Regions from separate parts of the Ruania alkalisoli genome, predicted to be linked through region 1. Evidence: riboswitches for the same ligand, from Rfam matches in the RefSeq annotation. Region 1 holds a riboswitch; each other region holds the start of a gene.
What was found. A riboswitch is a leader RNA that binds a small molecule or an ion and turns the genes downstream of it on or off. The one in region 1 is predicted to bind S-adenosylmethionine.

Region 1 (10,005 bases):
GCTGCACACCCAGGACCAGCTGGCCGAGCTCGCCGCGCGGGTGCAGGAGGAGACCCCCGAGGGTGTGATCGCCGGGATCGGCACGGCCCCCGACCGTGGCGTGGTCACGGTGGATCTGACGGTGCTCTCCGAGGAGAACCTGCAGGCCATGGATCAGTTCGCCGGGGAGCCGATCTGCGTCTCGGGACCTGAGGAGCAGGACGTCGTCGAGCCCGGGGAGCAGCCCACCGCCGGCGAGCAGTGGCGTCTGCTCGGGGAGGACTTGACCGGCGAGACCTTCCGCACCGGGGTGGCCACGACGGCCGACCAGTACGCGGACCTGTGGGAACGCGCCGGGGTCGCGGGAGCGCCCCCGGAGGTCGATCTGGAGACCGAGATCGTGGTGTGGTTCGGTGCCCTGTACGGCTCCAGCTGCCCGGTCCGGCTCGATGATGTCGTGGTCACCGGCCGGGTGCTGCACGCTGACATCGTGATCCCGGGCTCACCCCAAGCATGCACCGAGGATGCGAACCCGCACGCCTACGTGGTGGCGGTCGAGCGCGAGGCGCTCCCGGAAGGCCCGTTCCACGTGCAGCTCGGCGCCGACGATCCGCCCGCCGGCGCCCCGGAGGAGCGCACCGTGGTGGCTGTGGACCTGTCCGAGCCGGGCAGCACGGCAACCGACCGTGAGATCGGCCTCGACCCCGATCTGGTGGACGCATCCACCGATCCGCAGCCGGTCACCAGCGGCGCGGTGATCGAGCCCGGAATCCCGTGGACCTACCGGCTCACGGTGGACGACGCCTGCGGCATCTGGCGGCTCGGACGTCTCAACGACGTCACCTGGATCACCGAGGAGACCACGCTCCCGACGGCGTGGGAACCGTTGGTCGAGGAGGGTGCGCTCGTGGTGGAGGTGCTACTCGCCGAAGGAACCGACGACGCCGGGCCGACGCTGACGGCAAGTGCCGAGGACGTCTCGGTGGAGTACCGGCCGGAACGCTCCACGGACCCAGCCACCTGCTGAGCCGCCGTCGGGACCTGCCGCTCAGAACCCCTCGATCAGGCCCTGGCTCAACGCACGGGCGACGGCGTCGGTGCGGCTGTGCGCCCCGAGTTTGGCCATGACGCGCGTCAGGTGCACGCTCACGGTCTTCTCGCTGATGTAGAGCTGGGCGCCGATCGCCTTGTTGGTCAGACCCTGGGCAACGAGCTCCAGCACCGACCGCTCCCGCGGCGTGAGCAGGTCGGTGGAGGCGAGCCGCACGCCCGGCACGGAGAGCCGGTGCCTCCGCGCGAGGGATTCCAGCTCCGCCTTCAGCGGCGCGGCGCCGAGTTCCTGCGCCACCTGCAACGCCTGCAGAAGCTCCGAGCACGCCCGCTCCCGCGCACCCTCGCCGTGCTCGACCTCCTGCGTTGGCGCAGTGCGCTGTTCGGTCAGCAGTGCCTCGGCGTAGCGCCATCGGACGACCGCCTGCTGGTACACATCGCCGTAGTCGAAGGCGGCGATGACGCGTGCCCACGCTCCCAGCGCTGCCTGGCCGCGCAGACGAGCGCTCTCGGCCTCCGCTCGCGCCAGCCACGCCTTCCCTTCCGGTCCCAGCGTCGCCCCACGCGGTGCACCCTCCTGCTCCGTCCGGGCGACCACAGCTGCGAATCTCTCGCCGGCGGCCACAGCATCCTGGGCGGCATCGTCGTGATGGTGGGAGCGTGACTGGGCAGCCGCGTCCGCTGCCGCCGCGATCCCGAGAGCACCGATCCGCAGCAGGTGCAGCGGTGGCCCGTGGTGGCCGGTGGCTGCGGACACCGCGTGTTCAGCCAGGCTGCGCTCGACCAGACTCTCCAGGTCGGCGACCACCTCGTGGGGACGGTGACGCCACAGGCCCAGTTCCGCCGTCGCATAGGCCGCGATCTTGAGCACTTCCTCATCGGAGATTCCGCAGGTGCGCGCCCGCGCAAGTCGAGCGTCGGCCTCCTCCCACCGCCCCCGGCCGGCGGCCAAGAGCGCGGCCGAGCAGCCGATGACCGCCGAGAGCCAGTCCGGCGCCTGCTCGCCCGGCGGCGAGGCGAGTTCTTCCGCCTCATCCCATGCGCCGGCCGCATAGAACACCTGGATGGCCAACCACACCAGTTCCCGGCCATAGGTCGCCCAGACGAGCCCCTCCTGCCGGGCCCGGGCGAGCCCGCGACGGGCGTGTTCCACGGCGAGCGCCAGGTTCCCGCGCTCGAACTCACCGACGGTGAGGTTGAAGTGGGCACGCAGCTCCACCTCGTAGGCGCGCACCTGAGCGGCACGGGCGCGCGCTTGGTCAAGGACCGCCATCGCCTCCTTCTCCTGCCCCTCGTGCAGCAGCAGGTAGGACAGGGAGATCAGGGCGTCGGCCTCGGCGTCCCCGGCACCCGCCTGCCGGGCATCACTGACTGCCTCGGTGACCCAGGAACGATGCTGGGCGGACGGTCCGCCGAACGCGAGGGTGGACAGCACCCACGCCCGCTCTCCGCTCGGTGGCTGGTCCCTCACCAGCTCCCACGCTTCGCCGATGATCCGCCGCCCCTCAGCCCAGTCGTCCTCGGCATAGCGCACCTTCGCCAGCCGACGGCGCACCCCGGCGCGGGCGATCGGGTCACCGCCGGCGTCGGCGAGCCGGAGAGCGGACCTCAGGAATGCCGTGCACCGTTCGGTGCGCCCGGCTGCGACGGCGGCATCCGCGGCCCGGATCATCAGCGTGAACTCGTCGGTTCCCGTGACCTCGGCCGCGTCGGGCACCGCGTCCCACAGCGCCAGCGCCTGCTCCAGGTGGGCGAGTACGTCGGCGGTGGCGGCGACATCCTCGGCCTCCTGTGCGGCACCGATGTGCGACGTGAGGGCAGTGGGCAGGTCGCCGGACTGGGTGGCGTGATGCGCTTGCGCCCCCCGCCAGCCGGGATAGCGTCGTTCCTGCAGCAGGCGCACGAAGGCCGCGTGCGTCCGGGTCCGTTCCCCGGGGAGCAGGTCGGCGTAGACGGCCTCCCGGAGCAGCGCGTGCCGGAACTCGACCGTGTCGTCCTCGCCGAGCACCAGCACGTAGCGGGCCAGGCATTCGCGCAGCGCCAGTTCAAGCCTGTCTTCGTCGAACTCGGTGACCGCCAGCAGTGTGGCGCGCCGCACCCGACGTTGCCCGGCCACCGAGGCGACCCGCACGAGGCGCTGCGCGTCGGGGTCGAGCTGCTCGATCCGACCCAGGAGCACGTCAGCGAGAGGTCCGGCCAACCTGCTCCCAGGTGCGGCGAGCAGCTCCTCCACGAAGAAGGCGTTACCTCCGGATCGGGCCGCGATCTGCTCCACCTCGACGTCTCGGGGCACGAGCTCGTCCCTGGCCGCCACTGCCCGGGCGAACTCGCGTGCGTCAGCCTCGGAGAAGGGCTCCAGATCAAGCCGTTCCACCCGCCGCATCCGCGCGATCTCGAGGAGCATCGGGCGCAGCGGATGGCGGCGGTGCATCTCGTCGGAACGGTAGGTCAGCACCACCGCGAGCGCCTCCCCGGAGACGCGGGCGAGCAGGAAGGTCAGCAGATCGCGGGTGGAGGCGTCAGCCCAGTGCAGGTCCTCGATCACCAGCAGGACCGGTGCCCTTTCGGCCAGGGTGGTCAGAGCCGAGAAGAAGGAGTCGAAGACCTGGAGCTGCTCTGAAGTCCGCCCGGTGCCACCGCGCGCCACCAGGGTCGCCAGGGCCGGCGCGTCCGCCACCAACGAGGCGTCGATGTCGCGCATCTGCTCGAGCACCTCGACCACCGGCAGATACGGCGGGGCAGCGTCACCGAGGCCGACGCAATGCCCGATGAGGACGACCCCGCCGGTGCGTTCGGCGATGCCGGCGACCTCGCCCACCAGGCGGGTCTTGCCCACGCCGGCTTCCCCGGGCAGCAGTACGGCAGCTGCGGACCCGCCGACCGCCTCCCGCCACACGGCGTCCAGGCGGGCGAGTTCCGCAGTGCGCGCGACCAGCGCGATCTCAGACCCGACCCGTGCCACGGAGGTCATCGTGTCATGCACCGCGCTGTCAGGCTCGCCGCTCCAGGTCCTGGTGAGCGAGGCTGGGCTGAGCTCGTACCGTCTGTGCGGCGGCACGCTGAGCGATGAGCCGGCGGATGTTCAGCCGCCGGCGGGTGCGGGGTACGACGAGCTGGGTGAGCAGCCGCTCCCGACGGTCGGCCATCTCCGCTCGGAACAGGTCGTCGTGGGTGTTCATGGTGTGCTCCTCGGTGCTCGGCATGAGCCTCACTGTGCTCCTGAGGTCTGACATCGGGGGATGGGGTGGTCACGTCCCGTCTGCGCCCGGCCCCCTTACCCCGTGCCCCACGACGGCGCAGGCCGGGTAAGGCCTGTGGTGGTCGCCACTTCCTGGGGGTAAGGGGGCGTGCACCTCACCGTCTGAACCAGGATCGGCAGACTGACACACAGCCATGTCGCGCCGGAGATGCGTCAGTCTGCACACGGTGTGTGAATCGAGACCGGGGTCATCGTCGGTGCTGCTGTCGTAATCTCAAGGCGTGACTCAGATCAGCTCCTTCCAGGACGTCCTCGACGACTCATTGCTCACCGCTCACGACCGGCAGTCCGACCTCCTGGGCCGCTTGGAGGCGTGCGGGCCCGAGGAAGAGCGCACGTGGGGCGTCGACCTCGACACCCGCACCGCAACGTTCACCGGCCCTGCGGGAACCTTCACCGCCACGGCGCACCTGCTGGGCAGCGCCGCACCTGGCCCCCGGTCGTGGCTGTGGGCGTGGGCCAACCCGCAGTACGCCGGTCCCCTGGTCGCACGCGCCGAACAGGTACGCGGGTTCGGCGAGCAGTACGCGATCCCGCAACTACGGGACGCCGAGGTCCCCCTGGACGCTGAACCGCGCCAGGTGGCCGGGCACATCTGCGCCGCTGCCGGTCTGATCTGCGGCGGGCTGACGCACTACACGCTCGATGCCGGCCGCGGCACCGTCGCGGCACTTCTGCTCGAGTCTCCCGAGCTGGCTCCCACCCCACCGAGCGCGATCCGTGCGGCACGGGTGCTCGCGGAAGTGGCCCAGGCCGGGCAGGTCCGCAACTGGGACCGGGCGATCCGCGGCTACGCCCAATGGCGGGGTTTCACCCTGGGTGAGGCGCCCGAGGGCCTCACCCTGGCCGCACCGGATGGGACTGCCATCTGCACGCTCGACGATCGGGGCCGCCTCGGTCAGGTGAAGGGGAGCTTCCACCAGGCCTGACAGGACAGGTCCCGCGGGAGCAGCCACGCCGTCATTATCGAACGGTCGACGCAGCGAGCAGTACGCGTACTGAGACACCCGGACCGCCCCATCGGCGGCTATGGCATCCTAGGTGTCAGGTCATGAGCGCCAGCGAACAGCCCCGGCTAGCTGGCCGGCAACCCTCCAACCGCGGTGGGGTGCCCCGGGTGACGACCAGGCCGGCGTCGCGGTGGCGCCCGGCAAGCGCGGACCCCTCGGGGTCCGACGGACCTTCCGGAGGATCACATGTCGCAGCACACACTTCTCCCGCTCGTCGGCGCCGAGACCACGGTCCCGCTGACGGTCCCGCGGGATGGCGCCTCGTCGATCGGCTACGCGAACCTCGACTATGCCGCGAGCGCACCGGCACTGGCGGCTGTGGCGGACGCCGTCGCGCGGGCGTTGCCGCTGTATGCGAGCGTGCATCGTGGGGCGGGGTACCTCTCGCAGGTCTCGACGGCCCTGTACGAACAGGCTCGCACCGCGGTCGGGCGCTTCGTGGGGGCGAGGGCCGATGACGTGGTGGTCATCACCCGCAACACCACCGATTCGCTGAACCTGCTCGGCGGGTGCGTACCCGGACGGGTGCTGGTGCTCGACATCGAGCACCACGCGAACCTGCTGCCGTGGCAGCGTCGCGGCGCCGACGTGCTCGCCGCGCGCGCATCCGTGGCCGAGACGGTGACGGCACTGCGGGAGGCTCTGACTGCCGGCGACTACGCCCTGGTAGCGATCACCGGGGCCTCAAATGTGACCGGTGAGTCGTTGCCGGTGGCCGAGGTGGTGGCCGCCGCGCACGAGGCCGGAACCCGCGTGGTGGTCGACGCCGCCCAGCTGGCCCCACACCGGCTGTTCTCGCTGCAAGCCACCGGTGCCGACTACGTGGCCGTCTCGGGGCACAAGCTGTACGCGCCCTACGGCGCCGGTGCGCTGATCGGGCGCCGGGACTGGCTGGATGTGGGCACGCCGTACCTCGCCGGCGGTGGTGCGGTCACGAACGTCGCGGTCGAGGAGACCGTGTGGGAACCCGCACCGCAACGGCACGAGGCCGGCAGCCCGAACGTGATCGGGGCCATCGCACTCGGGGTGGCCTGCACCCAGCTGGAGGCGGTGGCCGCGCGTCTGGCCCAGCACGATGCTGCGCTGCGCGCACGGCTGATCGACGGGCTGGAGGGGATCGAGGGCGTGCAGGTGCTGCGCTTGTGGGCGGACTCGGCCGAGCCGACAGCCGTGGTCTCGTTCAGCCTGCCTGGTCATGATGCCGGCCTGGTGGCCGCCTATCTCTCCGCCGAACATGGCATCGGAGTGCGCGACGGCCGGTTCTGTGCCCATCCGCTGCTCGCCGCGCGCGGGCTGGAAGCCGGGCTCCGCGCCAGCATCGGGCTCGGCACCACCTCCGAGCACGTGGACCGGCTCATCGCCGGGATCGAGCAGTACCTGACCACTGGTTCCCGCGCCTCCTATGAGGTGGTCGGCGGCCGGTGGCAGCCGCAGGACGACCAGCGTGAACTGCCGGAGGCGATCGGGCTGCTGCAGGATCTGCATGCGGAGGCGGATGCACCGTCGGTGCTCGCGACCGCGGCAGCCGGCGCAGGGTGCGGCCCGGCTGCCAGCACCGTGCCGACGGTGGCGCAGGTACTGGCCGGCACGCACTGAGCCCAGCCCGAGCAGCAGCGCCCGGACTCGAACGTCACCCGTAGTCTCGGTGCATGACGACGGACGTTCTGGGACACCCCTGGCAGCAGGAGACGCTGCGGCTGCGACCCGAGGCGGCGGGCGAACCCGTCGCGACCCTGGTCAGCGCCAGGGCACCCCTCGGCGTTGCTGATCCAGCCGAAGCAGCGACACCCTCACGGGCCGTGCTCTATGTGCACGGCTTCACCGACTACTTCTTCCAGACCGAGCATGCCCAGGCGTGGCTGGATGCCGGCTACGACTTCTACGCTCTGGACCTGCGCGACTGCGGCCGGTCGATCCGTCCCGGCCGCACGCCGAGCTTCGTGGCGGACCTGGCCACCTACGACGAGGAGATCGGTCTCGCACTCGCCCGGGTCCGCGCGGCCGGCGCGCAGCAGGTGGTGCTGCTCGGGCATTCCACCGGCGGGTTGATCACCTCCCTGTACGTCTCCGACCACCCTGGAGCCGTGGACGCCCTGGTGCTCAACAGCCCGTGGTTCGATCTCAACTCCTCCTGGGTGAACCGGGTGATCACCACCCGTTTCATCGACGTGCTCGGTACCTGCTTCCCGTTACTGCGGGTGGGCACCCTGGGTGAGCCGTACGGGCGCAGCCTGCACACCTCCACCGGCGGCGACTGGGACTACGACCTGGCTTGGAAGCCAATCGAGGACGTCCCGGTTCACGCCGGCTGGTTGCGGGCGGTGCGGCGCGGGCACGCCCGGGTCGCGCGCGGCCTGGACATCCAGGTGCCGGTTCTGGTGTGCACCTCGGGGCGCAGCGGGCACCCAAACCACCCGTCTCCGGAGGATCTCACCGGCGCCGACTGCGTGCTGAACGTGGCGCACACGTGGACGCGTGCGCCCAGGCTCGGAGCCGATGTGACCGTACGCCGCTTCGAGGGCGGCCGGCACGATCTGGCGCTCTCCTCATCCCGCGTCCGCCACGCCTATGCGCAGGAGGTCATGTCCTGGCTCGCCACCCGGATGGCCCGCTGACGGCGCAGGTCACCGACTCGCTATCGTCACCCCCATGAGCAACCCGCCGCAGGAGGAGTCAGCCGCGGTCGCCCACGCTGGTGACCCGTTCTCGTTCCGCGCACTCGCGGTGGAGCTGATCGCCCTGCTGGTCACCACCGCGCGCCTGCTGCGCACACACTGGTTCGCCGTCCTGGTACTGGCCCTGGTCGGCGTGACCGCGCACCTGTACCTGCAGGACCTGTCCATCCTGGCCGGACGACTCGGTGCGGTCCCGGGACTCCTCACCCTGACGCTGGTGCCGTTCGCCACGTTACTGACGACGGTCGCGATCCTCCTGGTGCTCCGCCGCCGGGCCCGTTCTCGCAGCATGGCGCGGGACCTCATCGCGGCACTCGGCAGCGTGCTCGTGCCATTCCTGGTGGTGTACGAGAGCGGCGGCGGGCTCACCGAGGATCGCCGCGTGTACGCCCTGGCGGGCGTGTGGGACGACATCGGCCGGATGGACATCGACGACGTCGACGGGACGACCCGCCTGGCGGAAGCCACCTCGCCGCTCGTACTCGCCATCGTGGCTGTCGCTTTGGTACTGCGACGTGTCGGCTCGCAGGTGGTCGAACGCGATTCGCTCTGGCCGGACCAGGACGCTCCGGTCCGGATGGGATTGCGGGTCATCGTCGGGTACTTCGAGCTCGTCTGGATCGTGCTCGGCGCCTCCGTGGTCACCTACGCGATGGGCGAAGCACGCGGCTGGTGGCACGCACGGGTGATCGCGCGGGCGCTGGCCGCCTGGTGGGACTCTGTCGCTCTGTCACTGCCTGGCCTGGGCAGCGCGGTCTCCTGGCTCGTGGCGGCCGGAGGAGTGCTCTTCACCGGGGCGATCACCGCCGTCGTGGTCCCGTTGGCGTGGCTGACGATCGGCCTGGTGATCTACGGCATCCGCACCAACGAGCTGGTCAGCATGGCGGACGTCTCAGCGAAAGCGCCGTTCGCACAGCGGATCGCTTCCCGGGTGGAGGACCCGAGGGTGGTGCGAGCATGGACGAGGATCAGTCAGCCGCAGGGGCGGTTCGGGATGCTCATCGGCGGCCTCGGCCTCATGGTCCGCTCCGGATGGGCACCCCTGGCGGCGTACTGCCTGCTGTACCTGCTGCTGACATTCGTCCCCTACCTCGTATGGGGCGCGTTCCGGGCAATCACGCCATGGCTCGACGCCCTCGCGTGGAACGCATGGTGGGCGCCGCTGACGGCCGCCTCCGACATCCTGGTCATGGTGCTCACGGCCACGCTGCTGGCGGCGACGGCCGACCGGCTGCTGGCGCGACTGGGGGCACCGACTGCGTTGCGCTTGCGAGAACGCCCGGTCCGCTGAGCGGCGAGTTACTGCTCCACCTCGAGCCGGATGTACTCCGGGTAGCGGACGACTTCCTCGATCCGGACTGCTGCGGGTTCGGCATCCTCGGGCAGCAGCACCAGCAGGTGCTGAACCTCGGGGATCGGGTCCTCCCCCGGCTCCGGTGCAGATACAGACAGTGACCACTCGTAGTCGTCGCTGCTGAGCGGCACGTTCTGACCCGCCTCGAACAACCTGCCGTCGGCCGACTCCACGAGCGTGGTGACGAAGGAGTACTCATCCTGCGTCGTAGTCACCGCCAACGAGATCCGCCACGGCTGGAACCCCTCGGGCGGAGACCAGACCGTGTCCCACTCGAGCACGCGAGCGGCGGGTTCGATCGCCACCAGCTCCACCTGGACGCCGTCAAGGGACTCCCCCGCACCGAGCGCCGCATGTGGACCGCTGGGCCACCATGACTCGCGCGCGTCCCGGGTCACCTGCCACCCGAGTGCAATGAGCGAGATCAGGGCGACGAGCGTCAGCACCAGGGTGCGGCGCCTCCCACGCGGACCGGCTGTGCCGGCGGATGCGCCGCTCACCGTTCCCCCTCACCGAGCAGCTCGGGCTCGGCGAGGATCACGCGATCGGCCGAGATCTCCTCGAGCGAGATCGTCGTGACGCCGTAGCCCACGGGAACGTCCTCGGCCACCGTGCGCGGGTAGGCCCACACGAACAGCGTGAGGTCCCCGAGCGCATCGGCTGCCACCTCGAACGCGA
Region 2 (10,005 bases), 310 kb from region 1:
CGGGAGCGGCGGCCACGCCACCGCTGAGCGCGAGGGAGGTTGGTCTCAACCGGCTGCGCAGGCGACCGCTGTGGTGTCGCGCCCAGCCGTGGGCGGCACCGTCGATTCAGCCGCGGTCGTCCGCCTCGGTGTTCGTCGAACCGGGAGTCGCGCCCCCGGCGGCAGGGGTGCTCCCCGGGCTGGCTGCAGAACCCGAGCCATTGCCGGTGAATCCAGCGATCCGGTCCTTGACCACCTGAGCGGCCTTGTCAGTCATCTGCGCACCCTGCTCGCGCATCACCGAGCCCACGCGCTCCTCGGCAGCGCTGACCTGCTCCTGCACCTTCGGGTTCTGCCACACGGACTGGGTGGCGCCCTTGATCCGCTCATACTGCTCGCGGCCGGCACGGGTGCCGAGTACGTAGCCGATACCGGCGCCGATGACGAAAGCGATCTTGCCGTTCATGCGTCCTCCCAGCTGCGTTCGGTGTGCGCACCACCCTAGCGGCGTGGTGCCATGCCCCGCCCACCAGGGCCCACCTCCCCCACACTCACCCACCCCCACGGCCGAACGCTGAGTTGCTCGGCGTTCGAGCACGAAACGCCGAACAGGTCAGCGTTCGGCCGTGGGGTATCGCAGCTACAGGGCGGCGCGCACCCGCTCAGTGGCCGCCACCAGGTTCCGCAGCGACGCCGTGGTCTCGTCATACCCGCGGGTCTTCAGGCCGCAGTCCGGGTTCACCCAGAGCTGCTGCGCCGGCACCGCGGCCAGTGCACGGCCCAGCAGGTCGACGATCTCCTCGGTGCTCGGTACGCGCGGGGAGTGAATGTCCCATACACCCGGGCCGATGCCGCGGGAGAACCCGGCCTGCGCCAGTTCGGGCACGACCTCCATCGCCGAGCGTGCGGCTTCGAGCGAGGTGACATCGGCCCCGAGGCCGTCGATCGCGTCGATCACCTCGCCGAACTCGGAGTAGCACAGGTGCGTGTGCACCTGGGTGTGCGGGGCAGCACCGGAGGTCGCCAGCCGGAACGAGCGCACGGACCAGTCCAGGTAGGCCTGGTGCTGCTCGGCGCGCAGCGGCAGCAGCTCCCGCAGGGCCGGTTCGTCCACCTGAATCACGCCGATGCCGGCCCCCTCCAGGTCCGCGACCTCGTCCCGCAGGGCGAGCGCCACCTGGTCGGCCACCTCCCCGAGCGGAAGGTCATCACGTACGAATGACCACGCCAGGATCGTCACAGGGCCAGTGAGCATGCCCTTGACGGGCTTGCCGGTGAGCGAGGCCGCGTACCGGGTCCACTCCACCGTCATCGGTGCCGGGCGGGAGACATCTCCCCACAGGATCGACGGACGGGTGCACCGCGACCCATAGGACTGCACCCACCCGTGCTGCGTGACGGCGAACCCGTCGAGCAACTCGGCGAAGTACTGCACCATGTCGTTGCGCTCCGGCTCCCCGTGCACGAGCACGTCCAGGCCGAGTTCGGTCTGCAGCTCGATCACCCGGGCGATCTCGCCGCGGATCACCTCGGTGTACTGCTCGTCGCTGATCTCACCCTTGCGGCGCTGGGCCCGGGCCCGGCGCAGGTCGGAGGTCTGCGGGAATGACCCGATGGTGGTGGTCGGCAACGGCGGCAGATTCAGGCGCTCCTGCTGGGCTGCTGCCCGGGCGGAGGCGTCCGCCCGCTCGGTGTCGGCCGCCGTCAGGGCGCCGGTACGCCGTCGGACGTCCTCGCGGCGCACACCCGGGGCACTCGCACGGTCCGCGCGGACAGTACGCGAGGCGGCGAACGCCTCCGCCGCGGCCTCGGGTCCGGCAGTCAGGGCCAGCACCTCGCCTACCTTCTCGTCGGCGAACGCCAGCCAAGAACGCAGCTGCTCGGGCAGGTCGGTCTCGTCGGCCACCGTGTGCGGCACGTGCAGCAGCGACGTAGACGTCGCCACGCTGACCGGACCATCGTGGGCGGTGCGCAGCCGCTGCAAGCGCTCGGCGGCAGCGTGAAGGTCAGTGCGCCAGACGTTGTGACCGTCCACCAACCCCGCGACCAGGGTGAGGCCACGCGCCTGGGCGAGGGCGCCGTCGTCGGGAATCTCACCCTTGACCAGATCGAGGGCGATCGCCTCCACGCCGGTACCGGCGAGGGTGGCGAAGCGTTCGCGGAGGTCGCCGTAGGGTGCAGCGACGAGGATGCCTGGGCGGTCAGCGGTGGCGGCGAGGGCGCGGTAGGCGCGGTCGGCGGCGTCGTTCAGCTGCGCGGCGGGGATGGTGCCGTTGTCGCTGACCAGGGCGGGTTCGTCGAACTGCACCCAGGTGGCGCCCGTCTCAGCCAGTTCGACGAGCAGCTTCTGGAAGGCGGCCACGAGCTCGTCCAGCCGGGCGAGCGGATCGGTGCCCTTCGCCAGGGCAAGCAACGTGACCGGCCCGACGACGACCGGCCGGGTGTGCACACCAGCCTCCTTGGCCTCGACGAACTCCGCCACCGGCCCCGAGCCGGGCACGTACTGCAGTGGGGTGTCCGGGCCGATCTCCGGCACCAGGTAGTGGTAGTTGGTGTCGAACCACTTGGTCAGCTCGAGCGGCGCGGTCTCGGCGTCGCCGCGGGCGAGCCGGGAGTAGTCGGCGAGGTTGATGGAGGCCGAGGCGTCGATCCCGAACCGCTCGGGGATGGCACCGACGGCGACGGCGGTGCTGAGCACCTGGTCGTAGTAGCTGAAGTCGGAGGGGATCGCCGCGGTCTGCGGGTCGAGGCCGAGGTCGGTCAGGTGGGTGCGGGTACGTTCCCGGAGCCCGGCGGCAGCGGTGGCGAGGTCGGTCTCGGTGGTGGTGCCGGACCAGAACGACTCGAGCGCCCGCTTGAGCTCGCGGCGCGGGCCGATGCGGGGGTAGCCGAGGATCGTGGCGGCGGGGAACGTGGGGTGGGTGGGCTGGGACATGGATCCTCCGGTGGGGTTGGCATCCCGGGGGCCGAACGCTGAGTTGCTCGGCATTCGAGGCTTGGAAGCCGAGCAACCCAGCGTTCGCCGCCGGGCGTGGGTGGGGTGTGATGGGTGTGACGGATCACCGATCAGCCGTGGAGCCGACCGGTCAGGGGGGTTTGTCTCAGCGCAGACCGGACTCGCGTAGCAGGTCGAGCACTGCTCGCGAGGAGTTGAAGGTGTAGAAGTGGATGCCCGGCGCACCGGTCTCCACGACCTCGTGCACGAGACGGACACTGGCGGCGAGACCGCGCTGGTAGGCCTCGTCCTTGTCGGCGGCTGAGTCCAGATGGTCGAGCAGGTCGGGTGGCACGGGCACACCGGTCAGCTCGACCATCCGGCGCAGCCGGTTCGGGTCGGTGAGCGGGAGCACACCGGGAACGATCGGGATATGCACCCCGGCGGCGCGGGCCTGGCGCACCAGCTCGGCGTAGTGGCGCGCGTCGTAGAAGAGCTGGGTGATCGCGAAGTCCGCCCCCGCGGCCTGCTTCTCGAGCAGCGCCGCGACGTCGTCCCGGGCGATCATGGGCGTGCCGTCGTCGGCGTAGGCGCCACCCGGATAGGTGGCCACGCTGATGCTGACCTCGTCTCCCTCGTCGCCGAGGTGCTCGCGAGCGGTCTGACGCAGCAGGTGGACCAGCTCGCTGGCGCGCGTCAGGCCCTGCGGGTGCGGCTGCCAGTCGGGCTCCCCAGCGGGCGGGTCGCCCCGGAGCGCGAGGAAGTCCCGTACCCCTGCTTCGAGCAGCGTGGCGACATACTCGGACAGGTCCTCGGCACTGGCCCCCACACACGTCAGGTGCGCGAGCGGCGTGACCGGGGTGTCGTCGAGAACGCGGCAGATCAATTCCCGGGACGTGGTCCTGGTGGAGCCCGAGGCACCGTAGGTGATCGAGAAGTAGTCCGGGATCTGGCTGGCGAGCGCGCCGATGGTGCGGCCGATCGTCTCCCGCCCGCGCGGGGTGCGCGGCGGGTAGAGCTCGAACGAGACACTGGGCGTGGCCCGCGGGCTGCGGTAAAGAGTGGCGGTGGTCATGTCCGGTCACCGCCGGTCGGGTATGGCGTGCGCGCCACGGAACGGAAACACTGTGCCTGCATCGATAACTCCATCGAACCTGGCTGTAGCACCCTTCCCCGCGGGAGGCTTCCGTTGAGGGGTTGCTGCGGCGTCGTCGAGCCAGGACTCTCAGCCGCTCTGGATGGTGTGCGTTTGATGCTACCGGTCTCGTTCTCCGTCTCCACCGCGTATCACCGACTGAGATCACGAGTCCATACGGGTCCGACCTCACAGGCGGGGAACCTCCGAAATTCAACGTCGATCTGGTCGTTGAGCCAACCCGGCGCAACCGCCAGATTGACGCGCAATTTCCGGCCCTCCGGAGTTCACACGTCGATACGGTGGTGATGCGGCCATCCGAACCGCCAGATCGACGTCGGATTCCGCGCGGGAAAGGAGCACGCCATGGCCACCAGCAACGCCGGCCCCGCGGAGCGCGACCTCACCTGGGCCCCGGCAGGCGAGCACGTACTGGTCGCCCGGCAGGGCGCTCTGGGCCGGATCCGGTTGAACCGGCCGCGAGCGATCAACGCGCTCACTCTCGAGATGGTGACGGCCATGACGGCGCAGCTGCGCCGCTGGGCCGCGGAAGGATCCGTGCAGGCTGTCGCGCTGGATGGTGCCGGGGAGCGCGGCCTGTGCGCCGGGGGTGACGTGCGCGCCATACACGACGGGCTGTTGGCCGGCCATCGGTACGGCGACACCGAGCGGGCAGCAGGCGTCGATCGGGCGGTGGAGTTCTGGCGCGCCGAGTACAAGCTGGATCAACTCATTGCCGAGGCCGAGCTCCCGGTGGTGGCGTTCATGGACGGTGTGACGATGGGCGGGGGAATCGGTCTCGCCGGGCATGCCTCGCTCCGCCTGGTCACGCCACGCACGCAAGTGGCCATGCCGGAGACGGGGATCGGGTTCTTCCCCGACGTCGGGGCGCTCTTCCCGCTGTCGCGGGCCCCTGGTGAGCTCGGCACCTACCTCGCCCTGACCGGGGTGAGCATCACGGGATCGGACGCGATCGCCGTCGGGCTGGCCGACGCGATGATCGAGACCGGCGCCTGGGAGGACCTGTGCGCGCACTGGGCCACGGGTGCGCCGCTGTCGGTGCTGATCGGACCGTCACGGCCAGAGCCTCATAGCGACCTGGCTGCTCAGCGACCGTGGATCGACGCCAGTTTCGAGGGCGAGGACGCGGCCACGATCGAATCCCGCCTGGACGCCCGGCAGGAGCCGGAGGCCCAGAGCGCCGCCGCCACCTTGCGTTCCCGCTGCCCGTTCTCCGTGGCCGTGGCCCTGGCAGCGATCAGGCGTGCTGCCCAGCTCCCGACCGTGGCGGACGTCCTGGCGCAGGATCTCCGGCTCGGGACGGCTTTCATGAACGGCGCCCCCGCCCAGGACTTCATCGAAGGGGTGCGAGCTGTGCTGGTGGATCGTGATCAGAGACCGCGGTGGCGGCACGACTCACTCGCGGCGGTGGACCGGAGCGAGGTGTTGGCCCTGTTCTGAGCCGCCGAGCGCACCGGCCACCAACGGCATCACCAACACGCTCACTGCCCCGGCCGCCACGAGTAAAGACGCCACGTCAGCCGGCATGGCCTCAGCGGAGACGGCCACCTGGGTGACTGCCACGATGATTGGCAGACTCGTCGCCGAGTAGAGACCCACCTGGGCCGCCTCACGAGTACCGAGGCGGTCTGCACCAACGAACCGCTCACCGAGGAACACCGGCAGCCCGCGCACCAGCAGCAACGCGACCACCAGGATCGCGAGCAGGCCCGGCGCTCCCGCGACCGCACCCGGATCGATCGCCATCCCCGAGGTCACGAAGAACACCGGGATCAGGAAGCCGTACCCGAAGCCCTCCAACTTGCGCTCCAGAGCCTCATCGCCACTGGGCAGCACCCGCCGCAGGATGAATCCGGCGGCAAACGCCCCGAGGATGATGTCCAGCTGCAGTACTGCGGCCACGGCGAGCAGGGCCGCGAGCAGCAGCATGGTCGCGCGGACAGTGGTCTGGGAGGTGCTCTCGGACTTGTACCGGATGACCTGCAGAACCTTCGACGAGACGCGCTGGGCTCGCAACGGCACCCTGCCGATCAGCACCGCGGCCACAACGAACACCGCGAGCACCCCGAGGGATGCGACTGTGCCGCGTGCACCGAGCAGGATCGCCATGGCGAGCACTGGCCCGACCTCCCCGATGGTGCCGTGGTTCATCACGGCACGCCCCACCGGGGTGCCGGTGAGGCCACTCTCACGAAGGATCGGCATGAGGGTGCCAAGCGCAGTCGCGCACAGCACGATCGCGACGGAGAATCCAGCCACCGCCGAGTCCGCGAACAGACCGGCGGCCCCGGCAACGCCTACGGCTAACCCGAAGCACACCACCCACACGAGCACCGACCGCTTCCCGCGGTGGCTGGTCAGTTCCTCGGTCTCGATCTCGTACCCGGCGAGTAGGAACAGCATCCCCAGGCCCAGCTCGCGGACCAGCTCCACCCCGTGCGCAGTCCCTGCCAGATCCAGCACCTGCGGCCCGAGCACGATGCCGGCGCCGATGAGGAGCACCACCTCGGGAACCGCACGCCGGGGAATCGCCGAGGCGATCACCGGGGCCAGGACGGCCGCCAGCATGATCCAGAACAACGAGACCAACGCGATCTCCACGCCCGCTCCTCCGGTCTACCAGGTGCCGTCGAAGCCTGAGTGTGGCATGCGACCGCACGAGACGAGGTCGGGATCGCTGCTCAGTTGGTGCTGACCTGCTCGCTCAGCGTCCACACCTGCGGCACCGCGGTACCGGCGGGGCCGTCGGTGAAGGTTGCGAACCCTTCCAGGTGCTGGTTGATGAATTCCTGCCACCGCGCGTTCGCCGGGCTGGTCTCCAGGGCGATCATCGCCGCCTCGAAGTCGTCACACTCCACCAGGTGGAACAAGTCCCGGCCGCTACGCCAGATCCGCCACTCGTGGATGCCCAGCCGTGCGAACTCGGCCGCGAGATCGTCCGGGATCCGCTGGTGATCGCGCTCGTAGGCTTCTTCGTGGCCGTCCTTGAGGCGTGAATGCAGGGCGATAGTCATACGCCTCAACCTAACGTCGGACGCCGAGCAGATGCGACTGCCGGGCGGGGACTACGCGAGCGCGGCATGAGTGTCGTCGACAGGCACGGAATCGACATCCAGGCCGCCCTCGTGAGATTCGGCAGCGGGCAGTTTGATGCTCAGGCGATCCCGCCCCCGTCGGCCACGAGCGCCGCGCCGGTCACATAGGAGGCGGCGTCACTGGCCAGCCACACCACAGCCGCGGCGATCTCCTCGGGCTGACCCATCCGGCCCAGCGGCCGGTCCACGGACTCGGCGAGGAACTCGGCGGGGTCCTGGCCGAGCTGGCGGGCCTCGTCGGGCAGCATCCCGGTGTCGACATCGCCGGGATTGATGGAGTTCACCCGGATTCCCTGCGGGCCGTGGTCGATCGCGAGCGCCCGGGTCATGTTCACCACGGCACCCTTCGACGCGCAGTAGGAAAGTGCCCGGCCGCCGCCCTTGAGACCCCAGCCGGAGCCGGTGTTGACGATCGATCCACCACCGGCCGCGGCCATCACCGGCACCACGTACTTGCACAGCAGGAAGATCGAGCGCACGTTCACCGCCATCACCAGGTCCCAGGTGTCGGCGTCCAGCTCGGTGGCGGTGGTGCGGCGGATGATGCCGGCGTTGTTGAACAGCACGTCGATCCCGCCGAGCTCAACCTGCACCCGGTCCACCAGCGCAGTCACAGCGGCCTCGTCAGAGACGTCCGCCTCGATGGCGAGGGCGCGACCGCCGTCGGCCACGATGGCGTCAGCCACGGCCTGAGCGGCCTCGCCATCCAGGTCCACCACGGCCACCTGCGCACCCGCCGCGGCGAACGCGCGGGCGGTGGCCGAGCCGATCCCGCCAGCTCCCCCGGTGACGATGGCAGTCTTGCCGGTGAGGTCATTCATGGTCATACTCCGTTCGCTGCGGTTGCTGGGTACATGCTGGTGCGTCCGGGCCCGGTGGTCACCCGGAGCATGCCGGACAGAGCAAGATCGATGCCCGGTTCGCCGGTGTCGATCAGGAGCGGCCGGCCGCCGAGCTCGGTGAGCTTGCGCTCGGTGGCGCCGACGAGGAGGCGGTCGCGGGCGAGGTGATCAGCATCGCCGAGGGCCGCCGTCAGGACCCGCGCGGAGAGCTGCTGGTTGCCGCGGCCGAACAGGAACCCCTGTCCGCCGACCACCCCGACGACGACTCCCGCCCCTGGCCTGTCATGGCCGTCTGTCCCGCCGGTCCCCTCGGGCGATGCCCCGACGGCGGCCAGTGCCGTGGTCTCGTCCATGTCCGTGGCGAGCAGCTCACCGTCGCGCAGCACGTCCACGCCCAATGGGGTGCCGCTCAGACCGAGGTGCCGCAGCAGGGCGGCCGTGGTGCCTCCGGGGCCGACGAGGTAGGTCACCCCGGGGCGTAGCTGGGCGGCCAGCCCGGCCACCACGGAGGCCACGGCCGCGCCGTCACCGGTGGGGGTGGCGACCTTGCGGCCCTGGGAACGCTGGGGGTGCGCCGGTGTGCGGACCAGGGCGAACAGTCTGGGGTCCACTCGCCCGGTGCGGACCTGCTCCTCGTCCACGTCCAGCACCTCCGCATCCACCAGTGTGGCGGCGCCGACGAGCAGGTCAGCCGCGAGCGCCCCGGCGGCCTGTGGGGAGACCGCGAAGCACGCCGAGTACATCTTCACCCCGGCTGGCACCCCGAGCACTGGGATTCTCGATCCCGAGACCGTGAGCCCGGCAGCCACGTCCCGGGCGGTCCCGTCGCCACCGGCGAAGAGCACCAGCTCCGCACCGGCCGCCACCAGGGCCGCGGTAACTACTCGGGTGTCCGCGCCGGTCCCGGTTGGGTCGGGGAGGTCGACCGGGACCGGCACCATCCCGGCCTCGCGCGTCACGTCCTCGCCGAGGTCGCCGGGCCCGGTGAGCACCGGCGTCCCGGCAGGGAGGGATTCCAGCGCCTGTCGGGCTCGCTCGCCCGCCCGCGCCCGCACCCCAGCGGCACGGGCAGCGGCCTGGATCGCGGCGCCGTCGCTGCCCTTCAACCCGGCCGGTCCACCAAGGCCGGCGACCGGGTTGACCACCAACCCCAGCCGAGGTGCGGCAGCGTTGATCACGGTCGGCGGTGCTGGGGGGCGTCGGGGTACTTGCGCAGGTAGCCGCGCCAGGTGACCGCCCACCGGTCCGGGTCGTCCAGGTCGTCGTGATGGGTGTGATGCACGGTCTGGTTGTGCGGTGCGGTACGCACCATCTCCGGGTCCGTCCGGGCTTCGTGAGCCACCTGCGCGAGGATGGCCGCGTACTCGTCCAGCTCGGCCATGGAGTAGGACTCGGTCGGCTCCAGGGTGAACGGCTGCGGCACCACGTACGGGTGGTGGCTTGTCCAGTAGTGGGTGCCGTAGTCGGCGGCCCGCACCCCGATCTCCTCGGAGGTGATGCCCGTGTCTTCGTACAGCTCCTGCCAGGAGTAGCGCACCTGCTCCACCCGGCGCCTTCCCGTCGCGTACGGGGCGGAGGCACCTGGGATCGCGAGGATCTTGCTCATCAGGTAGTTGTTGTTCAGCACCGCGGTCTCGGCCACGGCCCGCAGTCCGGGCGCGCCGAGGGCGGCGATCCAGGCGTAGGCCTTGGCGATGGTGGGGATCACGCCGTAGAACGCCGAGACCGCACCGATGGACAGCTCACCGCCGGCGGCCAGACGGAACCGGTCGCCGTCGCGCTCGACCATCGGCCCGGGCAGGAACGGCGCCATGTGCTCGGCCACCCCGTTCGCCCCGGCACCGGGACCGCCGGACCCGTGCGGGGTGCCGAAGGTCTTGTGCAGGTTGAAGTGGCACACGTCGAAACCGGCGTCCCGGGCGCGGGTGATGCCGAGGATGCCGTTCGCGTTCGCCTGGTCGTAGGAGGCGAGCGCCCCGACGGCGTGCGCCGCCTCCA
Region 3 (10,005 bases), 2.0 Mb from region 1:
TCGACACCCTCGGGGTGATCGCCGGATTGCCATGCGTGGAACTGCTCCGGCCACCCGGCCTTGACCTCGGGATGGGTCAGGCCCTCCCACACGCCGAAGCTACGCTCGCGCACCCCCGGATCGGTCGCCACCGGCAGCCCGGCCCGCTCTCCCAGTGCCTGCGCTGTCGCGAACGCACGGTTCAGATCGGAGGTGAGGATCGCCGTCGGGCGCGCCTGGGTGAGCACAGCGGCAGCCACCTCGGCCTGACGCACACCCGTGGCGTTCAGGGGGATGTCCACCTGCCCCTGCAGCCGCCCCTCGACGTTGTAGTCGGTCTGCCCGTGCCGCCAGAGGATGACGGTCCCGGCAGTCACAGGCTCCCGTCCAGCCCTGCCCGGCTGTCAGTACCGTCAGACTCGCCGATCTCCCCGCGAGCCTCCTCCGGAAGCTCGATCACCGGGCAGTCTTTCCAGAGCCGTTCGAGGGCGTAGAAGACGCGGTCCTCCTCGTGCTGGACGTGCACGATGATGTCCGTGAAGTCGAGCAGCACCCAGCGGCCCTCCGCCACGCCTTCCTTGCGGGCAGGCTTGACACCTTCGGCACGCATGGCCTCCTCGACGGCGTCGACGATCGAACGCACCTGGCGTTCGGTGGAGCCGGATGCGACCACGAAGACGTCCGTGAGCACAAGCTGTTCGGAGACATCGAGGGCGATGACCTCCCGGGCCTTGATGCCAGCCGCGGCGCGGGCCGCCACAACGGCGAGATGGCGTGATCGGTCGTCGGCAGGCACGTGTCTCCTTGGGTCGTCTCTCGAGTTTAAGCAGTGTCAGTGAGCCACGCGGTCACTGTCGCGAGCGCGTCACCGTCGAACAGGTCGCCGGTCGCCATCCGCCACACGAGCAGGCCCAGGACAGCCACGGCGAGCAGGAGCACGAGGATGTACAGCGCCAACAACCAGCGGGGCGTGTGGTGACGTTCGTCCTCGTCGTGGTCCTCGGCCTCGCTGATCACGTCCTCACGCTCGGCTTCCAGCCGCAGCACGGGGTTCTCCCCCGTGTCAGTGCCGGCAAGGCTGGGCCAGCGGGGTCGCATGTCGAAGCGGTCGTCAGCCTCCTCGACGGCGGAGCTCACCGCAGGCGTCTCGCTCTCTTCGACAGGCGGGCCACCCTGCTCGACGGCGGAGCTCACCTCTGGCACGTCCGGCTCGCCTGGTGAGGGGGCGCCGTCGGCCTGCGCGGGTACGGCGTCGGATTCCGTGGGCGCGTCAGAAGTGGCGGGGTTGGGTTCGTCAGACGCGGCCGGGCCGCTGGGCTCGTCCAGAGCGGGGATCTGCGCCGGAGTCTGGAGGATTTCGTCGTCGTGCTCCGAGGGTGACTGCGGTGCGGCATTGATGTCCCGCACCGCTCGCTGGATGCCGGTCAGCTCACCGGTCGCGTCGACCGTCCGGATTCCCCATGCCGTGGCGGGCGGGCGGATCACCGGCCGGCGACCGGTGCTGGTCCTGCTCTGCTCGGGCTCCCCTGCAGGTCCGGCATCCGAGGTGCCGGTATCGGTGGTGTCGATCTCGCCGGTGCCCGGAGCCTCGGCGTCTGCGTCCCCCGCTGCCGCGGCATCGGCGGCCGCGCGCTGCTGGCGCAACGACCGTCGTGAGACGCGGCGGGGCGTCTGGTGCGGAGCATGCGCCTCCGGCTGAGCGGGCGCTGCCGGTTCGACCGAATGCTCAGGCTCAGGCTCAGGCTCAGGCTCAGGCTCAGGCGAGGCCACTGTCTCGGTCGGCAGATCGTCCCCCGCGGGCGCGCCAGCGCTCGCATCCTCCGCCTCAGCGCCAGCGGGAGGTGACCCGTCCACGTCGGCGGGCTGCGCCGTCGGGATCTGACCATTGGGCACCAGCGCGTGCTGACCGGAGGTGATGGTGGGGACCTCGCCGGTGGGCTCGTACCCGTCTTCAGTGACGCGGATGGCGCCGCTGGCGAGGGCCTCCTCCAGTGCTCGGCGCTCGCGCCGGCTCATCGGCTGCTCGGCGGCTCGGGCGGCCGCGCGTGAACGCTCCGCCTCGCGGCGCCGCCGGCGCTCTCCCAGGCCCCCGGTCGGAGTCTCGCTCACGAGACCACCTCCGCAGGGTGTTGAAAGGTTGCAGGGTCGACGTAGAGCCCATGTTTGGCGATGTACTGCACCACGCCGTCCGGCACCAGGTACCAGACGGCCTTACCCGCCTGTACCCGCTTGCGGCAGTCGGTGGAGGAGATCGCCATCGCGGGAATCTCCTGCAGCGAGTACTCCCCCGGGGGCAGATCCTCAGTGTCGAAGTGGTGGCCCGGGCGGGTCACGCCCACGAAGTGCGCGAGATCCCAGAGGGCGTCGGAGTCCTTCCAGGAGAGGATCTGACCGAGCGCATCGGCACCGGTGATGAAGAAGAGCTCAGCATCCGGGTACACGGCGTGCAGATCCCGCAGCGTGTCGATCGTGTACGTGGTGCCGGGGCGATCGATGTCCACGCGGGAGACGGAGAACAAGGGGTTGGAGGCCGTCGCGATCACCGCCATCAGGTACCGGTGCTCGGCAGTTGTGACCGCGCGGTCGAGCTTGAACGGCTGCGCCCCGGTCGGCACGAACACCACCTCGTCCAGGTCAAACTCGTCGGCCACCTCACTGGCAGCGACGAGGTGGCCGTGGTGGATGGGATCGAAGGTGCCACCCATGATTCCCACCCGCGACGGTGTGCGGGTCGCGGCGATCATCGCCACAGCCGATCAACGATGCGGACCCTGCCCATCTCAGCGGGGACGGTTGCGGGTTCCCAGGCTCCGGAACGCAAGAGTCACCAGGAGCAGGAACAGCAGGATTCCTCCGGCAACCAGACCGAACCCGATCGGCTGCAGGCCCTCGGCAGCGTGCTCGGTTTGTTCGGCAGCGATGATCAGCAGCGAGCTGCGCATCTACGTTCTCCTTCGTCTGCGTGTCACGACCCTGCCCCTAGTCTGTCATGCCGTCCGGGCCACTCAGGAATCATGGCCGCACGTGTCCCTCGCCCTGCACGATCCACGTGGTCGTGGTCAGCTCGGCCAACCCCATCGGGCCCCGGGCGTGCAGTTTCTGGGTCGAGATCCCGATCTCGGCGCCGAGACCCAGCTGGCCGCCGTCGGTGAACCGGGTGGAGGCGTTGACCAGCAGGGCCGCCGAGTCCAGCTCACCGGTGAAGCGGCGCACGGCCGCGACGTCATTGCTGAGGATGGCTTCGGTGTGCCCGGAGGACCAGGTGCGGATGTGCTCGAGCGCGGCGTCCAGGTCCGGCACCACCCGTACCGCGATGTCCATGCTCAGGTACTCGGTCGCCCAGTCCTCGTCCGTGGCAGGAACGACGTCCGCAGACGAGGGAGCGTGGGTGGCTGAGGTCTCGTCGGTGTGCAGGCGTACCCCTGCTTGGGCCAGCGCTGCGAGCGCCGCGGGGAGGAAGGACTCGGCGGCGTCGGCGTGCACAAGCAGCGTCTCGACGGCGTTGCACACCCCGACCCGCTGGGTCTTGGCGTTGAGCAGGATCTGGACGGCCTGGTCCACCTCGGCAGTGGCGTCCACGTAGATGTGGCAGTTTCCGACGCCGGTCTCGATCACCGGCACCTGGGATTCGGCCACCACGGTCTGGATGAGCCCGGCGCCGCCGCGCGGGATGAGCACGTCCACCAGTCCGCGGGCACGCATCAGGGCCCGCGCACCAGGGCGGCCGTAGGCATCGACGGACTGGATGAGCTCACGTGGCAACCCGACCCGTTCAAGTGCTTCTCCCAGCACGGCCACGATGGTCTCGTTGCTGCTCGCGGCCGCTGAGCCACCGCGCAGGAGCACCGCGTTGCCGCTCTTGAGGGCCAGTCCTGCGGCGTCCACCGTCACATTCGGCCGGGCCTCGTAGATCATCCCGACAACGCCCATCGGCACCCGTACCTGGCGCACAGTCAACCCGTTCGGCAGGGTCTGACCACGCACGACCTCCCCCACCGGGTCAGGGAGTGCAGCCAGCTCGCGGAGTGCGTCAGCGATCCCGGCGATGCGCTCCTGCGTCAGGCGCAGCCGGTCCACCAGTCCCGCATTCATCCCGGCGGCACTCTCGCGCTCCACATCGACCGCGTTGGCGGCCAGGATGCGATCAGCGTCAGCGACCAGGGCGTCGGCCAGGGCGTGCAGCGCCTCGTTCTTGGCGGCGGTGGTGGCGCTGCGTAGTGCGCGGGAGGCGGTCTTCGCCGCCTGCGCCAGTTCCCGGACCCCGGTACTCGCCTGCTCGTCGGTGACCTGTGCTGCACTGTCGACGCTCATCGCTCCAGGATACGCCGGTACCCAAGTGTTCTCCGGTGCCCGACCGCTGACCGGACTGACACGATTGGCCCGGCCGGGGCATCGTGATGCCCGGCGTGACGTATCCGTGTCGGTCCGGTCAGTCGAATCCTCAGACGACCTGCTCAGGTACGGTCCGAGGTGCCGTCTGGGCCCGGCGCAGTGCCCGGGCCCCGAACAGCGAGATCAGGGCAGCCAGGCTGGCACCGGTGATCGTGACAGCGAACGCCGGGGTGTATCCGCCCCAGTCGGCGATGCGACCCGCCGCACTGGACCCGACGGCATAGCCCAGGCCGGTCGCCGCGGCCAGCAGCGTCATCGCAGCCCCGAGCCGGCTCGGCGGGCTGATGCGCTCGGCGAGGGTGAAGGTGGTGATCATCGAGGGAGCGACGGCCAGCCCGAGAACGATGAGCACCGGAACGAGCACCCCGAGCGAGGTGACGAGCAGCAGCGGCAGGCTGAGCACCGCAAGTGCGACGGTGAACAGTCGCAGCCGGTTCTCGTACCTGAACGCCTCCGGCACCGCGACGACGGCCAGCCCAGCCGTGACCGACCCGATGCCGAGCAGCGCATGCAGCAGACCGGTCAGTCCCGGCTCCCCGGCCTCGGTGGCCAGCACCGACGCTCCCGCCTGCACCGAACCGAAGATCATCCCGATGGTCAACTGCGCGAACACGAGCACGAACAGCACGGGCGGGATGCGCACGGCCGGCACGGTGCGGTCCGGTTTCGGCACCACCGTGGCGGTGGGGTGCAGGGCGAACCACAGGCCGAATACGCCCAGCAGTACGCCAGCGGCGATCAGCGCGGCCGAAGGGTTGAGCACGGCGGCCACGACACCGACCAGCGCCGGGCCGAGGACGAAGCTCGCCTCGTCGGCGGCGCCCTCGTAGGAGAAGGCCGCATCGACGAGCCGCTGCTCAGCACCGCCGGAACGGCGTGCGATCGGGCGCCACCGCACCCGCGCCATCGTGCCCACCTGGGGCAGGAACGCCCCGCTGGCACCGGCGATGAGCACGAGCGGCCACCACGCCTCACCCGGGGTGTAGGCGGCTGCGGCCAGCACCAGCCACAGGAGTCCGGCCGCACCCACCACCGATTGCACGAGCAGCACCCGTCGCTGCCCCACTCGATCGGTGAGCGCGCCCGCGAATGGGGACGCGACGGCGTTGACGACCGCGGTCGCACCTGCGGCAGCGCCACCGGCACCGTAAGAGCCGGTGACCGCCGAGACCAGCAGCAGCGCCCCGATCTGGGACATCGCCAGCGGCAGTCGTGCCAAAAATGCGACAGCCACGTAGAGGGCGCCGGTGAGGGAGAACAGGTTCCGGTAGGAACTCAGCGGGGACATTCAGGGCTCCAGGGTGCGACGAGGCGCGCACCACCCCACCGCTGGTGCGCAGAAGCCCTGATCGCAGCACCGAGTTTACATCGCCGAAACCCGGCCTCGCCAGGTCTGGTGACCGAGCCGACACCGCCACCGCGGTCCGCAAAGTCACACGTCGATGTGGTCGTGAAGTCGGCTCGACTCAACGACCAGATCGACGAGTGATTTCTGGGTACTGGCCCCCGGGTCAGGCCGTGGCGCGCACGCGGGTCGGCGCAGCAACCCGCTGACGGCGCCCGGCCGCCGGTGCGGTCTGCACGGTCGCGGTGCGCGGCTTGCGGAGGCCGCGCGCCTCCAGCTGCGGGACGACCTCGTTCACCAGAGCCACCACATCGGTGGGCACCGAGGCGGGGATCACGGTGAATCCGTCCGCCGCACCAGCGTGCACCCACTCGGCCCACAGGTCGGTGAGATCACTCGCGGTGCCGATCGAACGCAGTGGCACCTCTCGCGGCTGCTCCTCCAACGACGTCAGCAGGTCCCAGCGCGCACGGGCGCTGGGAGCATCGGCTGAGATCAGCGCGCGCACGTCCACGAGCACCTGCACATCGTCGGCGTCGCGCCCCCACTCCACGGCAGCCTCGCGGATGGCCGCACGAGCCGCACGAGCCTCCTCGAGGGTGCCGACGCTGAGCCGGGCGACATCGGCGCGGGCGGCAGCAAGCTCGCCGTCCACCGAGGTCCGCACCGGGACGACCACCTGCGGACGCGACGTACCCGCGGAGGTGCGCGGCGCCGTCGGCCATCCGTTGATGACCGACTCCACGGCGCGCAGGCTCCGCGCTCCGGACTCAGCCACCTCCAACTGCCAGCCGGCACGGCCGGCGGAGGCGCGGTGCACGCTCGCGACCGCCCCGGCCACATGCTCCGGACGGTGGCTGCCCAGCGGCACGGTCGCCACGAGCGTGGCACCGGTGGTGTGCCGGGAGAGGCGGGAAGCGGCCACGGCCCCGTCGAGCCAGTCGTCACGACGGCGCACGCCGGCGTGGTGGAAGGTCTCGTCCAGTGTGAGCAGGTCCACGCCGCCCTTGTCGGCGAGCGAAGCGAGGCCGGCCAGGCGGCCCATGATGAAGGACTCGGCGTCGGAGTCCTCGGCGCGGCGCCACTCCCGGGGGGCGCCGGCGCCGGAGAGATCGAGGGAGATCAGGGACGTGCGAAGTGCGGCCGAAGCAGGCATGAGAGGTTCCTTGTTCTGCGAGAGCGGGGAGCTCGATCGCGCCGAGTGCACGCCGGCGTTGTCACGCCACCGGCAGGTGTGCAGCCGCGAACCGAGGGTGGTACCGAAGGGGCGGATCGCCCGAGGGACCGGTCGAGAGTTCGGCTCAGGCCGACATGGAACAGCAACACATCATGCAGGTGGCGAATCGCAGTGCAGGCCGTAGGGGCACTGGGGTCCGGTCCTGATTCATCTGATGCTGTTCCTTCTCTCGGTCACCGCGCTCGCGGTGTTGCGCTTGCCCTGCACCAGTTGGCCAGGGCCAGGTCGTCACCCGGGGCACCCCACCGCAAGTGGAGGGTTGCCGGTCAGCTGGCCGGGGCCGTGTTGTTTCCAACGTGCTGACACTCAAGACCTTGGTCATGACTGTAGAGGCCGATTGGATGACGTGTCAACCAAATCGGATGGAGGCTGCGTGGTCGGAGCCGGTCTCAGCCCGCGCCGTAGCACTGCACGGCACAGTCGAGCGCCTCGCCGCCGAAGGCGTTCGCAACCGCCTCGGCCGGACTGCTACCGCGAGCCAGCAGGCCGTGCAACTGCCCGAACCGGTCCAGAGCGGCCGTCTCGGCGATGTCGGCCGGAGCCGCCACCACCGACCGGGCGCCGGCGTGCAGCCACGCCCGCGCCATCCCGAGCGAGCCACCAGCAGCGCCGCACGCGGAGAGGATCACCACCGGCGGCACCCGGCCGAAGAGCTCGACGTCATGGCCGAACAGGTCCCCGTCCGCCAGTTGCAGGGACGCGAACAGCGGGTGCGCCTCCCGGTCCTGCCCGTGGGCGCTCACGTGCAGCAGATCCACGTCCGAGGCGAGGGTCTGGGCGTCGTCGCAGCGCTCCCCCACCGTGACCGTGTGCCATCCCTGGCGGACCAGGTCCGCCTCAGCGCTCCCGGTGCGGGTACCGGGCCCGACGACGACCCCGACACTGCGGATCGGCCCGGCATCGGTCTGGCGCAGCCACGCACTCGCCGAGGTCGGCACAGTCACCGGGACGCCCACCGTGCTCGGCAGCTGCCCCCAGGGCATCCGGGCCATCACTGCCGGTGCGGTGATCGTCAGCGACCCTGCCCCCTGTAGCGCCCGTGCAAGGATCTTGTCCAAGCCCTCGATCCGCTCCTGGAGTGCGGCACGCACCACCGGTGCGGCGAGCTGTGCCGCCATCGTCAGGTCCGCGCTGAGGCCCCCGAGGAGCTGATCCATCTCGCCCCAGGCACCCAGGTCGAGGATGTCCTCGCGGTCGCCCAGAGTGAGGGCGATCAGCCGACCCTCGATCTCCATCAGCGTGACATAGCGTCCGGCCCGTGCTCCTGCCGACCGCTCGCGCACAGCCTGCACCGTCACCGGTGCGTCGGCGGGCAGCTCCGCTGCAGCCAGCCAGCGGCCCTGACGGATCTGCGTCACCAACTGCAAACGCTCGGCCGGGTCGCCGTCAGGGCCGAGGCGGCGCAGATCGGCCAGGAGGTCCGCCAGTTCCTCCGGCGGCCGGGTGGCGGGGACCCGGGCAACGAGCTCGCGGGCCCGTTCGGACCAGGTGAGCAGGTGCTGCGCGTCGCCACTGAGCAGCGCTGCCTGCTGACCGAGCCGGATCACCCGTGCACCCAAGCGCCTGCTCACCGACTGCAGCTCCAGGCTGCCGATGCCGCGCTGCCACCGGTCGAGCTCGTCGATTGCGGCCGATGCCGCGCTCAGAGCCGCATCGGTGTCGCCTGCCCGCAGTGCCACCTCCGCCGCGACCTCACCGGCGAGCAGCCGAACGGTCAGTGGCTCCTCCTCCCCCGGGAGACGGGGCGAGGTCCCGCGCAGGCCGGCGGCGCGCATCCGCAGCGCTGCTGCCGTGTGCCGGCGCCCGGCCTGCTCCAGCCGGTCAGCGAGCCTCTCCAGGCTGTGCGCAGTCGGTGGCCTCGTGCTGCGGCACCTGGCCAGCAGCACCACCGCGCGCGCCTCGTCTGCATCGACGGCGTTGCCGTGCTGACGATTGAGACGCACTGCACGCTCGGCGGCTTCCAGAGCCTCCTCGTTGCCGAGCTGGCGGGCCAGGTGCAGATCGACATCAGCCTGCAGTCGCCAGAGCCCGCTGCCACGCAGGCGCGCGGCCACGTCGCGCAGCAGCGCCACTGCTTCACCACGGAGCCCGGCGGCGTCCAGCACCTCGGACCGGTCGATATCGAGCGTGGCGGTCACAGACAGGCCTAGTCCCGCTAGTTCGGGTCGAGCGCGGTCCATCCACCGCAGCGCCGCCACCAATTGCCCGCGGAGCAGGTGGAGGTACCCAAGATTGTGCGCATTCTGGGCTGCCGCGATGACATTCGGGCCGCGCGCACCTTCCTCGAAGTCACGCCGAGCCTTCTCATAGGCTGCCACGCTCATGTACGCAGCGCCCCGGTTGAGGAGGATGTTGCTCCGCTCTTCTCCCGTGAGAACCTCCAGCGCCCTGGTGAACAACGTGATCGCCGGAACTGTCTCCCCACGAACGAACTGGATCGTGCCGAGCTGACCGGCCAGGAGAGCATGCGCCATGGTGCCGCGCCCCACCCGCTCCAACGCGGCCTCGCACCGCGCCAGCCCCTCGCTGACCTGCCCGCGTTCCACCTCAATGTACGCGAGCGTCCCTTCGATCCGACCGAGGTCGTCCATGCTCGCGGCGCACTGGCGCGCCCGGTTCAGCAAGTTCTCCGCACCTGTGAGGTCGCCGGCGTTGGCGAGGCGCCGCGCTTCGATGTGAAGCGCGGCGGCATCCTCGGGCACACCGGTAGCGGGCGGCTCTGTCACCGCGTCATCGACCGTCCGTCACCGATCGCAGAGCGAGTTGGGCAGCCCGGAGCCGGTCCGGCACGTCCTTCGCCGGGGGAATCCTTGGTTCCAGCACCTGCGCCACTCGCGCGGCGAGCAGTGGCGCCGCGAAGGACGTGCCGCTCCAGACGGCGAAGCCGCCGCGGAAGTCGTCCAGGTCGAGCGTCTCGCTCCCCGGCCCTGTCTCCACGCTGGGCTGACGTCCGGAATCCAGCCGTGGACTGGTGCTCACCAGCGCTGCACCATCCTCCCAGCAGGTGATCCAGGTTCCTTGGTTGCTGAAGGCCGCAATGGTCCCGTTCGGG

Region 2: linked by a shared signal. The riboswitch ahead of IM660_RS01750 (methylenetetrahydrofolate reductase) and the one ahead of IM660_RS02875 (aminotransferase class V-fold PLP-dependent enzyme) in region 1 are both predicted to bind S-adenosylmethionine.
Region 3: linked by a shared signal. The riboswitch ahead of IM660_RS12195 (LLM class oxidoreductase) and the one ahead of IM660_RS02875 (aminotransferase class V-fold PLP-dependent enzyme) in region 1 are both predicted to bind S-adenosylmethionine.

Annotation. Positions count from the first base shown of each region.
Region 1 is NZ_CP063169.1:694,797-704,801, reverse strand. Features, by position in the region: gene IM660_RS02895 (hypothetical protein) at 1-1,006, shown strand, start outside; gene IM660_RS02890 (helix-turn-helix transcriptional regulator) at 1,028-4,000, opposite strand; gene IM660_RS02885 (hypothetical protein) at 4,020-4,232, opposite strand; gene IM660_RS02880 (DUF6882 domain-containing protein) at 4,510-5,217, shown strand; SAM riboswitch class IV at 5,336-5,451, shown strand; gene IM660_RS02875 (aminotransferase class V-fold PLP-dependent enzyme) at 5,485-6,894, shown strand; gene IM660_RS02870 (alpha/beta hydrolase) at 6,948-7,913, shown strand; gene IM660_RS02865 (hypothetical protein) at 7,948-9,264, shown strand; gene IM660_RS02860 (hypothetical protein) at 9,273-9,827, opposite strand; gene IM660_RS02855 (DUF4352 domain-containing protein) at 9,824-10,005, opposite strand, start outside.
Region 2 is NZ_CP063169.1:389,089-399,093, reverse strand. Features, by position in the region: gene IM660_RS01765 (TM0106 family RecB-like putative nuclease) at 1-27, shown strand, start outside; gene IM660_RS19795 (YtxH domain-containing protein) at 107-445, opposite strand; gene metE (5-methyltetrahydropteroyltriglutamate--homocysteine S-methyltransferase) at 620-2,914, opposite strand; gene IM660_RS01750 (methylenetetrahydrofolate reductase) at 3,081-3,989, opposite strand; SAM riboswitch class I at 4,057-4,159, opposite strand; gene IM660_RS01745 (enoyl-CoA hydratase/isomerase family protein) at 4,416-5,510, shown strand; gene IM660_RS01740 (cation:proton antiporter) at 5,466-6,671, opposite strand; gene IM660_RS01735 (L-rhamnose mutarotase) at 6,752-7,084, opposite strand; gene IM660_RS01730 (SDR family NAD(P)-dependent oxidoreductase) at 7,225-7,986, opposite strand; gene IM660_RS01725 (ATP-NAD kinase family protein) at 7,989-9,185, opposite strand; gene gcvPB (aminomethyl-transferring glycine dehydrogenase subunit GcvPB) at 9,182-10,005, opposite strand, start outside.
Region 3 is NZ_CP063169.1:2,735,579-2,745,583, forward strand. Features, by position in the region: gene IM660_RS12160 (histidine phosphatase family protein) at 1-356, opposite strand, end outside; gene rsfS (ribosome silencing factor) at 353-775, opposite strand; gene IM660_RS12170 (hypothetical protein) at 802-2,088, opposite strand; gene nadD (nicotinate-nucleotide adenylyltransferase) at 2,085-2,723, opposite strand; gene IM660_RS12180 (hypothetical protein) at 2,760-2,921, opposite strand; gene IM660_RS12185 (glutamate-5-semialdehyde dehydrogenase) at 2,992-4,290, opposite strand; gene IM660_RS12190 (MFS transporter) at 4,421-5,659, opposite strand; gene IM660_RS12195 (LLM class oxidoreductase) at 5,883-6,872, opposite strand; SAM riboswitch class IV at 7,141-7,267, opposite strand; gene IM660_RS12200 (CHAT domain-containing protein) at 7,343-9,679, opposite strand; gene IM660_RS12205 (S8 family peptidase) at 9,684-10,005, opposite strand, start outside.